DNA from 2 places in the Massilia timonae genome. Region 1 is predicted to be linked to the other one. Evidence: predicted binding sites of a transcription regulator. Region 1 holds the regulator's gene; the other holds the start of a gene.
The links. The regulator NrdR, encoded in region 1, represses ribonucleotide reductase genes. The targets are predictions, from matches to a motif close to CACNANATNTNGTG.
Positions count from the first base shown of each region.

Region 1 (6,149 bases):
GATGGCGTTGGCGCGCGCCGAACCGGGTTCGGCGCCGCCTTCGATGTCGCGCTCGGCATCGAGCAGCGCGGCGTCGGCCATCTGCAGCGCCAGCAGGCGGTCGCGTTCGTGCGCGGCGGCGCGCGCGCCCTGCAAGGCGCCGCGGGTGGAAGCGATGCCGGTCATGAGCACCGCCAGCATCAGTACCAGGGCGGTCAGGAGCGCAATGCCGCCTTCCCGCCGTGCGTAGAAGGTGCGCATACGACATTCAATCCGGCGCCACCGGCAAGGCAATGGTCGCGCCATAGACCTTGCGCATGCGTGGTTCACGTCCATCGTCGAGCGCCGTTCCCGCCAGCCGCGTGCCCTGGTCACCCGCGGAAAAAGCGGCGCCGTGGTCTGGCCCGAACAAGTCGTAGACGATGCCGGCATCCGCGCCCGGATCGAGGCGCGCGCCGTGCAGCAGCAGCGCGACACGCACCAGCGCCACCCGCTTCCAGTGCGTGCGCTTGCGCAAGTCGGCCGCGCGTTCGTCGGGCGTGGCCCCGACCGGCACCAGCGCCGCATCGAGCGCGCCCAGCTCGGTCGCATTGACGTAGCGCTCCGGCACGCGGTCGCCATCGGCATCCAGGCCATACAGCACCTGGAAGCCGTCGACCCGGCCCGCCACCGCATCGGACGACCAGCTGCTGGCGCCCCGGTACTTGCAACGCAACTCGGCATCGCCCTGGGCATTGCGCGCGACGTAGAAGATGCTCCAGCCCTCCTCGTCGCGGTGCACGGGAAAGCCCGCGCAATCGAGGGTGGCGCCGTCGCCATTGGGCGGCGCGCCGCTGCCGGGAAAGCGCAGGGCCAGCACGTCGCTGCCATTGGCTTCGTCCGGCAAGGTCGCATCGATGCCGGCGCCGGTGCGCTCCAGTGAACTGGCATCCAGGCCGGCCAGCCGTGCCGGCGCCGCCGGATCGGAGGCCGGATGCGCCGCCCAGTCGACGTGCGCCGCGAGGCGGATGGCGCGCGCCAGCGCATCCACGGCGTAGCGGCCGCTGTCGTCCATCTCGGACGCTTCCATGACGGCGGCATGCGACCGCACGCTGGTGATCAGCAGCGAGCCGCTGGCCAGCAGCACCGCCAGGCCGAGCGCCATCGCCACCATCAGCTCGGCAATGGTCAAGCCGGCCTGGCGCCGGCGCGGGTCGAAGAACGTCATCGCGCCACCAGCAGCACGTAGCCCGGCCCGTCCTGCGTGCCATGCCAGCCGATCTTGATCGCCACCGGCGCAGTTGCTTCCCCGCTGCACGCCCAGCGGTAGCGGCCGTGCTCGTCATCCCATGGCGCGTCGTCGCGGCAGACCGCGATGCGGCCCGATGGAAAGCCGCGGTGCAGCGCCAGGCGCGTCTCGCGCAGGTCGAAGGCGGCCAGCGCCAGCGGATCGCAGGCGCCCGCGCCGAAGCACGGAGCGCCGCCCGCCGGCGGGCCGGCGCCGAGCGCCTTGTAATCGAGCGGAACATAGGGATTGGCGCCGTCCGGCAGGCTCGCCACCTGGGCGTTGGCCTGCATGCGCGCGGCCAATGACGTGGCCAGCAGCGCCGCTTCGGAGGTCAATGCGGCCTGCTGGCGCGTGCGCTGAGCGGCCAGCTGCGCCGCGCTGGCGCCGACCACGCCGACCGCGAGCACGAACAAGGCCACCAGGACTTCGATCATGGTGAAACCGCCCGGGCTGCCGGGGAGACGCGCCTGCATGAAGTCCTCCGCTAACGATGTGTGAGCAGAGACGTTATCAGGCGGGGTTCAAGCGCCCATGCGTCGACGCAAGCATGCGTCCGGCAATAAACGGAACTTGGAAACGACGTCAGTTGTCGAGCTTGCGCTGATGCCCGACTTCGGCCAGCGCCGCCTGGAAGGAATCCAGGTCCTCGAAATTCTTGTAGACGGAAGCGAAGCGAATATAGGCGATCTTGTCGAGGCGCTTGAGCTCTTCCATCACCAGTTCGCCGACGTAGACGCTCTCGACTTCGCGCCGGCCGCTGGTGAGCAGCTTTTCCTCGATCGACGCGACGGCGCGGTCGATCGCCTCGGCCGCCACCGGACGCTTGCGCAATGCCAGCATCAGACTGCCGCGCAGCTTGTTTGACGCGAACTCGGTGCGGCTACCGTTCTTCTTGACGATGATCGGCATCGACAGCTCGATGCGCTCATAGGTGGTGAAGCGCTTGTCGCACTTGCCGCAGCGGCGCCGGCGCCGGATGGCGTCCCCTTCCTCGGATACGCGGGTATCGAGGACTTGTGTTTCTTCATGCTGGCAAAAGGGACATTTCATGGCGCCGGGGCTGCAGGTACTACATGGATACTGAGCGGGCCGGCGAACCGGCCCTTACATCGCGATGATCAGCGCGCGCTTATCGGGCGTACACCGGGTACTTGTCGGTCAGCTTCTTGACTTCGCCCTTCACGCGCTCGATGGTCGCGGCGTCGTGCGGGTTGTCCAGCACGTCGGCGATCAGATTGCCCACGGTGACCGCGTCTTCTTCCTTGAAGCCGCGGGTGGTGAAGGCCGGGCTGCCCAGGCGGATGCCCGAGGTGACGAACGGCTTCTGCGGGTCGTTCGGGATGCCGTTCTTGTTGCAGGTCATGTGAGCCTGGCCCAGGATGGCTTCCGCTTCCTTGCCGGTGAGGCCCTTGGCGCGCAGGTCGACCAGCATCACGTGCGATTCGGTACGGCCCGACACGATGCGCAGGCCGCGTGCGATCAGCGTCTCAGCAAGTGCTTTGGCGTTCTTGACGACCTGCTTCTGGTATTCCTTGAACTCCGGCGACAGCGCTTCCTTGAACGCGACGGCCTTACCGGCGATCACGTGCATCAGCGGACCGCCCTGGATGCCCGGGAAGATCGCCGAGTTGATGGCCTTTTCGTGCTCGGCCTTCATCAGGATGATGCCGCCGCGCGGGCCGCGCAGCGATTTGTGGGTGGTCGAGGTGACGAAGTCGGCGTGCGGCACCGGGTTCGGGTATTCACCGGCGGCGATCAGGCCGGCGTAGTGCGCCATGTCGACCATGAAGTAGGCGCCGACGTCCTTGGCCACCTTGGCGATACGCTCGAAATCGATGCGCAGGGCGAATGCCGACGCGCCGGCGATGATCATCTTCGGCTTGTGCTCGTGCGCCTGCTTCTCGAGCGCGTCGTAGTCGATGTCTTCTTCAGGGGTCAGGCCGTACGAGACGACGTTGAACCATTTGCCCGACATGTTCAGCGCCATGCCATGGGTCAGGTGGCCGCCTTCGGCCAGCGACATGCCCATGATGGTGTCGCCCGGCTTGAGCATGGCGAAGAACACGCCCTGGTTGGCCTGCGAACCCGAATTCGGCTGGACGTTGGCGGCTTCGGCGCCGAACAGTTCCTTCAGGCGGTCGATCGCCAGCTGCTCGGCGACGTCGACATATTCGCAGCCGCCATAGTAGCGCTTGCCCGGATAGCCTTCGGCATACTTGTTGGTCAGCTGCGAGCCCTGCGCTTCCATCACGGCCGGCGAGGTGTAGTTCTCGGAGGCGATCAGCTCGATGTGGTCTTGCTGGCGAGCGTTTTCTTTTTGAATTGCATCCCACAGTTCCGGGTCGATATTGGCGAGCGTATGGTCTTTGGCAAACATGTAAAACTCCAATCGATAGTAATCCAGGCAACTGGTGGCATTGACAGGCGGGAGCCGGGGCGGGCCGTAGGCACGGGCGCAGGCAGCCGCGATCGAACGCGTACCGGTTGATGGCTGCCCAGGCGAACGGCGTATGGCGTCTCACGTTCCCCGGTGGGTGCCCACCTTTGCCGCGCCGCGCATCCGAATGGTGCGCGCACGCGGTGTTTCGCCAGTTACGTGAGACGTAAGGACTCCAAATTGTACTGAACTCCCCATCGTAGGGCAAGGAAACCGCTGTGCCGGCCGGGAATGCACGGTGCCCAGCGGACCCGTGGTCGTTTCGGCTACAATTTTACGGTTAGGCAGCGCGCCTTGCCTTTCTCGCCTGTCATCCTGTTGCCATCCAAGGACCCATCATGATCGTCTTCATCACCGGCGCATCGGCCGGCTTCGGCGCCGAAATGGCGCGCACCTTTGTCTCCCACGGCCACCGCGTCGTCCTGGCCGCCCGCCGCACCGACCGCATCGCCGAGCTGGCGCGCGAACTGGGCGACAGCGCCCTGGCCGTGACGCTGGACGTCACCAGCCGCGCCTCGATCGAGGCCGCCCTGTCCGGCCTGCCGCCGGAATGGAAACCGATCGACGTGCTGGTGAACAATGCCGGCCTGGCGCTGAACACGGCGCCGGCCCACCAAGTGCCGCTGGAAGACTGGGAAACCATGATCGCGACCAACTGCCAGGGCCTGGTGACCATGACCCGCGCCGTGCTGCCGGACATGGTGGCGCGCGGCAGCGGCCTGGTGATCAATATCGGCTCGGTGGCCGGCCACTATCCTTACCCGGGTGGCAATGTGTATGGCGCAACCAAAGCCTTCGTCGAGCAGTTCACGCTGAACCTGCGCGCCGACCTGGTCGGCACCGGCGTGCGCGCCACCAATATCGCGCCGGGCCTGTGCGGCGGCACCGAATTCTCGAACGTGCGCTTCAAGGGCGACGACGCGGCCGCGGCCAAGGTCTACGAGGGCACGCAACCGCTGACCGCGAAGGACATCGCCGACACCGCTTTCTGGATCGCGACGCTGCCGCCGCACGTCAACGTCAACAGCATCGAGCTGATGCCGACCTGCCAGGGGTTCTCGCCGTTCAACGTGCGCCGCGGCTGAAAAGGCGCGCGATATCGGTAGCGTCGGCGGCGTAGCCGCCAACCCTACGCATTCATCACCCTGCCCAGCAAGACCAATCACGCACCTATCATTTGTGAGAAAGTGTTACAGTGATTGGTCTTTTAACCACGTTTCAAGTCTACTACTGCTCAAAAGCACGCCCCCGTGCTATCAGACCGCAAAACTTTTCCGCTTTCAACGTACGTCAGCGTACATATTAAAGTGGAAAGTCGCGTAAAATATTTCCCGTTTTCATTAATTCGGCAACAAAGAATGCCTTCAGTGTATAACTGGCCAGTCAGGGTTTATTACGAGGATACCGACGCCGGAGGCATTGTCTATCATGCCAACTACCTGAAGTTCTTCGAGCGCGGCCGTACCGAGTTCCTGCGCGCGCTCGGCATCGAACAACAAACGCTGATCGACGCCGAGCATACGGCCTTCGTCGTCAGGAGCATGACCCTCGATTACCGCTTCGCCGCCCGTCTCGACGATGAACTGAGCATCCGCACCAGCGTGACGAAAGTGGGCGGCGCCTCGGTTCAGTTTCTCCAGGAAGCATGGTGCGGCGAGGTGCTGCTCAATTCGGCCAACGTGAAGATCGGCTGCGTTGACGTACGAACCACGCGTCCCCGTTCCCTGCCCGACGACGTGGCTGCTAAAATGCGTGCCGCCTGAAAAATCATATAAGTTAAGCCATGACCGCAACCCACGACCTTTCGTTTGTATCCCTGATCGCCAATGCCCACGTGCTGGTGCAGCTGATCATGGCCTTGCTCTTGCTGCTGTCGATCGTGAGCTGGACTTATATCTTCCGCAAGGTGTTCGCGATCCGCGCCGCGCGCGCGCAGACCGAGCAGTTCGAGCGCAGCTTCTGGGCCGGCGGCAACCTGCACACCCTGCACCAGAGCGCCAGCAGCCAGCGCGACCAGAGCGGCCCCCTGGCCCGCATCTTCGAGGCCGGCATGGGCGAATTCATCAAGGGCAAGCAGGCCTCGCGCGAAGCCCTGGACATGAACTCGGTGCTCGACGGCGCCCGCCGCGCCATGCGCGCCTCGTTCCAGCGCGAACTCGATTCGCTCGACACCCACCTGAACTTCCTGGCGTCGGTCGGTTCGGTCTCGCCGTACATCGGCCTGCTGGGCACCGTGTGGGGCATCATGAACTCGTTCCGCGGCCTGGCCAGCGTCGAGCAAGCCACCCTGGCGGTGGTCGCTCCCGGCATCGCCGAAGCGCTGATCGCGACCGCGATCGGCCTGTTCGCCGCAATCCCTGCCGTGGTCGCGTACAACCGCTTCACCCACGACATCGACCGCCTGGCGAACCGCTTCGAGAGCTTCGTCGAAGAATTCTCGAACATCCTCCAGCGCCAGTCGCGCTG
Region 1 covers NZ_JRYB01000001.1:5,685,759-5,691,907, forward strand. Annotated here, with positions in the region: gene LO55_RS24275 (pilus assembly PilX family protein) at 1-240, opposite strand, end outside; gene LO55_RS24280 (PilW family protein) at 248-1,186, opposite strand; gene pilV (type IV pilus modification protein PilV) at 1,183-1,719, opposite strand; gene nrdR (transcriptional regulator NrdR) at 1,829-2,296, opposite strand; gene glyA (serine hydroxymethyltransferase) at 2,376-3,623, opposite strand; ZMP/ZTP riboswitch at 3,733-3,852, opposite strand; gene LO55_RS24300 (SDR family oxidoreductase) at 4,022-4,768, shown strand; gene ybgC (tol-pal system-associated acyl-CoA thioesterase) at 5,042-5,446, shown strand; gene tolQ (protein TolQ) at 5,467-6,149, shown strand, end outside.

Region 2 (6,149 bases), 3.3 Mb from region 1:
CGGTAGGTGCCCAGCACGATATTGTTTGCGGCCAGCGAGTCGGCGGTCACGAAGAAGCCCAGGTTGCGCTTGACCAGGCGGCGCTCGTCTTCCGACAGGCCGTTCGGGTTCTTCCACAGCTCGATGTCGCGCTGCATGTTCACTTCCTGCGGCATCCAGTGGTTCGCGCAGCCGGCCAGGTACTTGTCCCATGCCCACTTGTACTTGAACGGCACCAGCTGGTTGACGTCGGTTTCGCCGTTGATGATGCGCTTGTCGTCGGCATTGACGCGCTTGGCCACTTCAGCGGCGGGAGCGGCGTCAAGGTTGGCGGCTTGTGGGGCGCGCTGGGCGCTGGTTGGTTCGTCGTCCCAAGAGAGCATGGTGATTTCCTTCTGTCGTGGCCTGGCGCGAACAAGCGCGGTGAGGCCACATGATGTGTTGATAGCGGAGATGATGGTGCGGGCGACCGTCCGGTCGGCCCGCACCCGGTTACAGCATTACTGGCAGGCTTCGCACTCGTCGAAACCGGCGTCGCCCGGACGCAGGTAGCAGGCGGCGCCTTCGGCTTCCGGTGCGGCTGGCGCCGCTGCCGCGGCGGCGGCCACCGAAGCGGCTGCCGGCGCTGCATGACCTGCCTGCAGGCCGCCCGAGACCGGCACGGCGTTCAGGGCGCCGGTGCGGGTGGTCGACTTCTCCAGGTGGGTCGCGGCGATGGTGCGCAGGTAGTAGGTGGTCTTCAGGCCACGCAGCCACGCCAGCTTGTACGTCTCGTCCAGCTTCTTGCCCGAGGCGCCGGCCATGTAGATGTTCAGCGACTGGGCCTGGTCGATCCACTTCTGGCGGCGCGAGGCGGCTTCCACCAGCCACTTCGGCTCGACTTCGAAGGCCGTTGCGTAGATGTCGCGCAGGTCTTGCGGCACGCGGTCGATCTTGGACAGCGAACCGTCGAAGTACTTCAGGTCGGCGATCATGACTTCGTCCCACAGGTCGCGTGCCTTCAGGTCGCGCACCAGGTACGAGTTGATCTCGGTGAATTCGCCCGACAGGTTCGACTTCACATACAGGTTCTGGAAGGTCGGTTCGATGCAGGCCGACACGCCGATGATGTTCGAGATGGTCGCGGTCGGGGCGATCGCCACGCAGTTCGAGTTACGCATGCCGAACTGCTTGATGCGCTCGCGCACCGGGGTCCAGTCCATCGATTCGCTGGTGTCCTGCTCCAGGTAGCCGCCGCGTTCTTCCGCCAGCAGCTTGATCGAGTCCTGCGGCAGGATGCCGCGGTCCCACAGCGAGCCGGTGTAGGTCTCGTAGCGGCCGCGTTCTTCGGCCAGCTCGGTCGACGCCAGGTAGGCGTAGTAGCAGACCGCTTCCATCGAAACGTCGGCGAACTTCACCGCTTGCTCCGACGCGAACGGGATGCGCATCATGTGCAGGCAGTCCTGGTGACCCATGACGCCCATGCCCACCGGACGGTGACGCAGGTTCGAATTGCGCGCCTTTTCCACCGCGTAGTAGTTGATGTCGATGACGTTGTCCAGCATGCGCATCGCGGTGCGGATGGTCTTTTGCAGCTTGACGTGGTCCAGGCCATCGCCCTTCATGTGCTGCGGCAGGTTCACCGAGCCCAGGTTGCAGACGGCGATTTCGTCGGCGCTGGTGTTCAGGGTGATCTCGGTGCACAGGTTCGACGAGTGCACCACGCCCACGTGCTGCTGCGGCGAACGGATATTGCATGGGTCCTTGAAGGTGATCCATGGGTGGCCGGTTTCGAACAGCATCGACAGCATCTTGCGCCACAGGTCCATGGCTTCGATCTTCTTGAAGACCGCCATTTCGCCGTTGGCCGCTTTGGTTTCATAGGCCAGGTAGGCTTTCTCGAAGGCCTTGCCGGTCAGGTCGTGCAGGTCTGGCGTCTCGGACGGCGAGAACAGGGTCCAGCTGCCCTTTTCCATCACGCGCTTCATGAACAGGTCGGGAATCCAGTTCGCGGTGTTCATGTCGTGGGTGCGGCGGCGGTCGTCGCCGGTGTTCTTGCGCAGGTCCAGGAATTCTTCGATGTCCAGGTGCCAGGTTTCCAGGTAGGCGCAGACCGCGCCCTTGCGCTTGCCGCCCTGGTTCACCGCCACGGCGGTGTCGTTGACCACTTTCAGGAACGGGACCACGCCTTGCGAACGGCCGTTGGTGCCCTTGATGCGCGAGCCCAGCGCGCGCACCGGGGTCCAGTCGTTGCCCAGGCCGCCGGCGAACTTCGACAGCAGCGCGTTCTCTTTGATGGCGTCGTAGATGCCTTCCAGGTCGTCGCCGACGGTGGTCAGGTAGCACGACGACAGCTGCGAGCGGCGGGTGCCCGAGTTGAACAGGGTCGGGGTCGAGCTCATGAAGTCGAACGACGACAGCAGGTTGTAGAACTCGATGGCGCGCGCTTCGCGGTCGTCTTCGCGCAGGGCCAGGCCCATCGCGACACGCATGTAGAAGGCCTGCGGCATTTCGATGCGCACGTCGCGCACGTGCAGGAAGTAGCGGTCGTACAGGGTCTGCAGGCCGATGTAGCCGAACTGCAGGTCGCGGTCGGCGACGATGGCTTTCGCCAGGCGCTCGAGGTCGTACTTGCCCAGCTCTTCGTCCAGCAGCTCGGCCTGGATGCCCTTCGCCACGTATTGCGGGAAGTAGGTCAGGTATTCGGCGGCGGCGCCGGCTTGCGGCACTTCGTGGCCGAACACTTCTTTACGGATGGTGTGCAGCAGGATGCGTGCGGTCACCTGGCTGTAGGCAGGGTCTTTTTCCATCAGGGCTCTAGCAGCCAGGATGGCGGACTTGTACAGCTCTTCGACCGGCACGCCGTCGTACAGGTTCTTCAGGGTCTCGGCGACGATCGCGTCGGCGTCGACGTGCTTTTCCAGGCCCGAGCAGGCGGCGTTAACGAGGGCGTGGACGTCGCTGATGTCCAGCAGGCGGCGTTCGCCGCCGTCGACCACGTGGATCTGCGGCGCGGCGACCGGCGCGCCACCTAGAGCTTCCTTGGCCGCGCGGCGCTCGTCCATGCGCTTGGCGCGGTACAGCACGTATTCACGCGCGACGTCGTGTTCGCCCGAACGCATCAGCGACAGCTCGACCTGGTCCTGCACGTCTTCGATGTGGAAGGTGCCGCCGTTCGGCTGGCGGCGCACCAGCGCGGCCACCACGTTGCCGGTCAGCTGTTCCACCAGTTCGCGGATGCGCGCCGAGACCGCGCCCTGGCCGCCGGCCACGGCCAGGAAGGCCTTGGTCATCGCGACCGAGATCTTGTTCGGCTCGAAAGCGACGACGGCGCCGTTGCGGCGGATGACGCGGTAATCGCCGCGCGCGACGATCTCGGCCGGGGTTGGGCTGGTCGACGCCGATCCTGGGGTGACGTGTTGGTTGATCGAGATGTTCTGTGCTGTTTGCATTGAGCCTCCAGGATGAGCGGCGGACCGCCTTTGTACATGAGAACCGGGTGGCGAATGGCGCCGCGGTCCGTCAACAAAATTAAAAGCAAAACAAATCCCCGCCAGCCGGTGGCCGATGCTGGCAAACCAGAGAAGCAGGGTTAAGAATATGTAAATAAAGCTTGTCAGCAGATGCTTAATAGACAAGTCGCTGAACAAACGTGTGGGCAATTTGTGGGCAACTTGTGGACAACGTGCGGACAACTCTCAGCTGGCCAAAATGCTAGTACCGTTCGGTCTGCTACCACTACATCTAGTGCCAAGCTTTGATATGAGACTAATTGTAGTACCTCGCTTGCGATCGAGGCAAGCTAATAAATGGTCATTTTTTTTGTTTTTTGGCGTGCGCAGTCTTGACATTTCAGCGTCGTACAAAAGAAGGGGAGCACACGGTGAGCAAGCACTAACATCAGAAAAATCTGCACCAAATGGGCAAATTACGCAGGAATCAAAACGAGGCGCGCATGCTCCGCCACAGCGCATTATGCACCAAAATAATTACCACAAAGTAACATAACCAGGTGACTGGAGGCGATCGGCAGGGTCGGCAGATCCTGCCGACGCGGCGATCGTTGGCGCCCCTTGAGCGCGTCGGCGGCAGAGCCGCCAACCCTACGAATGTCGTCAATCGTCCGGCGCGCTGATGTCCAGTTTCTGCATCTGATAACGCAGCTGGCGCACGCTGATCCCCAGCAGGCTCGCCGCCTGGGTGCGGTTGAACTGGGTCTGCTGCAGCGCGCGGCCGATGATGTCGCGTTCGACCTGCTCAAGATATTCGGGCAGGTTGCTCGGCAGTTCGGCGGGGCCGAGGGCGACCGGAGCAGGCGCCGCCTTGGGTGCAGGCGGCGCCGGATCAGCGACGGGGGTCACCAATGTCGGCGCCGCTGCGGCAACCGGCGCAGCGGCGCCGTCGTCCTTCCGCCCCCCTTCCACCGGCCGCGCCGCCTTGAGCGACAAGTCCCCGACCTGGATCACGCCATCGTTGGCGAACGCCAGCGCCCGTTCCAGCACGTTCTCCAGCTCGCGCACATTGCCGGGGAAGGAATACGCCTTCAATGCCTCCAGCACGCCCGCCCCCAGCGACGCCTGCCCCGGCCCGGCCAGCCGGTCCAGGATGCCGTTCGCCAGCAGGGCCAGGTCGTCCAGGCGCTCGCGCAGCGGCGGCAGCGCCAGCTCGATCACGTTCAGGCGATAAAACAGGTCTTGCCTGAACTTGCCGGTCTCGACGCAGCGCGCCAGGTCCTGGTGGGTGGCGCTGATGATGCGCACGTCGACCGGCTCCTCGCTCGTCGCGCCGATCTTGCGCACGCGCCGCTCCTGGATCGCGCGCAGCAGCTTGACCTGCATCGCCAGCGGCAAGTCGGCCACTTCGTCCAGCATCAGGGTGCCGCCGTTGGCGGCCTGGAAGAAGCCGTCGCGCTCCTCGGCCGCGCCGGTGAAGGCGCCCTTGCGGTAGCCGAAGAACTCGGCCTCCATCAGGGTTTCGGGGATCGCGCCGCAGTTCACCGCTACGAAGGGTTTACCTGCACGCGAACTCTGGGCGTGGATCTCGCGCGCCGCCAGCTCCTTGCCGCTGCCGGATTCGCCGGTGATCGAGATCGGCGCCATCGAGCGCGCCAGGCGCGCGATCTGCGCCCGCAGCGACTGCATCGCCGCGGAATGGCCGATCATGCGCGAAGCAATCGCTCCACCGTCAGGCGCCGCGGCGCCCCCTTCCGACAGTTTCAGGGCCGAGCGCACCATTACGCGCAGCGCGTCGAGCGCCACCGGTTTGGCGATGTAGTCGAAGGCGCCGGCCTTGAGCGCCACCACCGCGTTCTCGGCGCTGCCGTAGGCGGTGATCACGGCGACCGGCGTGCCCTTGCCCGAGGCGGCGATCTCGCGCACCAGTTCCAGCCCGAGGCCGTCCGGCAGGCGCATATCGGTGAGCACCAGCGCGTAGTCGTGTTCCTCGAACAAGGCACGTGCCTGGCGCAGGGTGGCGGCGCTGTCGACGTCCAGACCCATCTTGAGCAGGGTGATCTCGAGCAGCTCGCGCAGGTCGGCTTCGTCGTCGAGCACCAGGATGCGGGGCGCGCTCATGGCTTACTCCAGCGCGAAAGTGATGACAAAGCGGCCGCTGGCCTTGCGCGGTCCCAGCGCGGACGGGTCGAACCGGTATTCATAATCGAGTTTCGCATCGTTGTTCAGGCACAGTTCGCGCGCCAGGTAGAGTCCCAGGCCGGTTCCCTTGCTCGACGTAGTATAGAAGGGCTCGAACAGGTGGTCGCGCACTTCCGGCGTGATGCCGGGGCCGTCGTCCTGCACGTGCAGCTCGCGCCGGCCGGCGGCGTCGCGCGCCGGAAAGATGCGGATGCTGGCCGGCTGGCGGCTGGCGTAGCGCACCGCGTTGTTCAGCAGGTTGAGCAAGACCTCGTGCAGGTGCAGCGGATCGAAGCGCACCGCGCTGCCGCCCGGATCGCCTATATAGACTATATCACCGGCCAGGCCGTGGATTTCGCAGAATTCGGCCTTCAACTCTTCCAGGAACGGGCCGAGCGCCACCGGTTCGCCGTTCGGCTGGGCCTTGCGCGACAGCTGCAGGATGTCTTCCACCATGCGGTTCACGCGCGTCACGTTGTCGCGCACGATCTTCAGCAGGCGCACCTCGGCCGGGCCGTGCAGGTCTTCGGCCAGCAGCTCGGTGGCGTGGCCGATCGC
Region 2 covers NZ_JRYB01000001.1:2,355,054-2,361,202, reverse strand. Annotated here, with positions in the region: gene LO55_RS10190 (ribonucleotide-diphosphate reductase subunit beta) at 1-362, opposite strand, end outside; gene LO55_RS10185 (ribonucleoside-diphosphate reductase subunit alpha) at 480-3,410, opposite strand; gene LO55_RS10180 (sigma-54-dependent transcriptional regulator) at 4,074-5,531, opposite strand; gene LO55_RS10175 (two-component system sensor histidine kinase NtrB) at 5,535-6,149, opposite strand, start outside.
Region 2: LO55_RS10185 (ribonucleoside-diphosphate reductase subunit alpha) is a predicted target of NrdR. The motif match lies at 3,695-3,708, and genes of this name have one in related genera.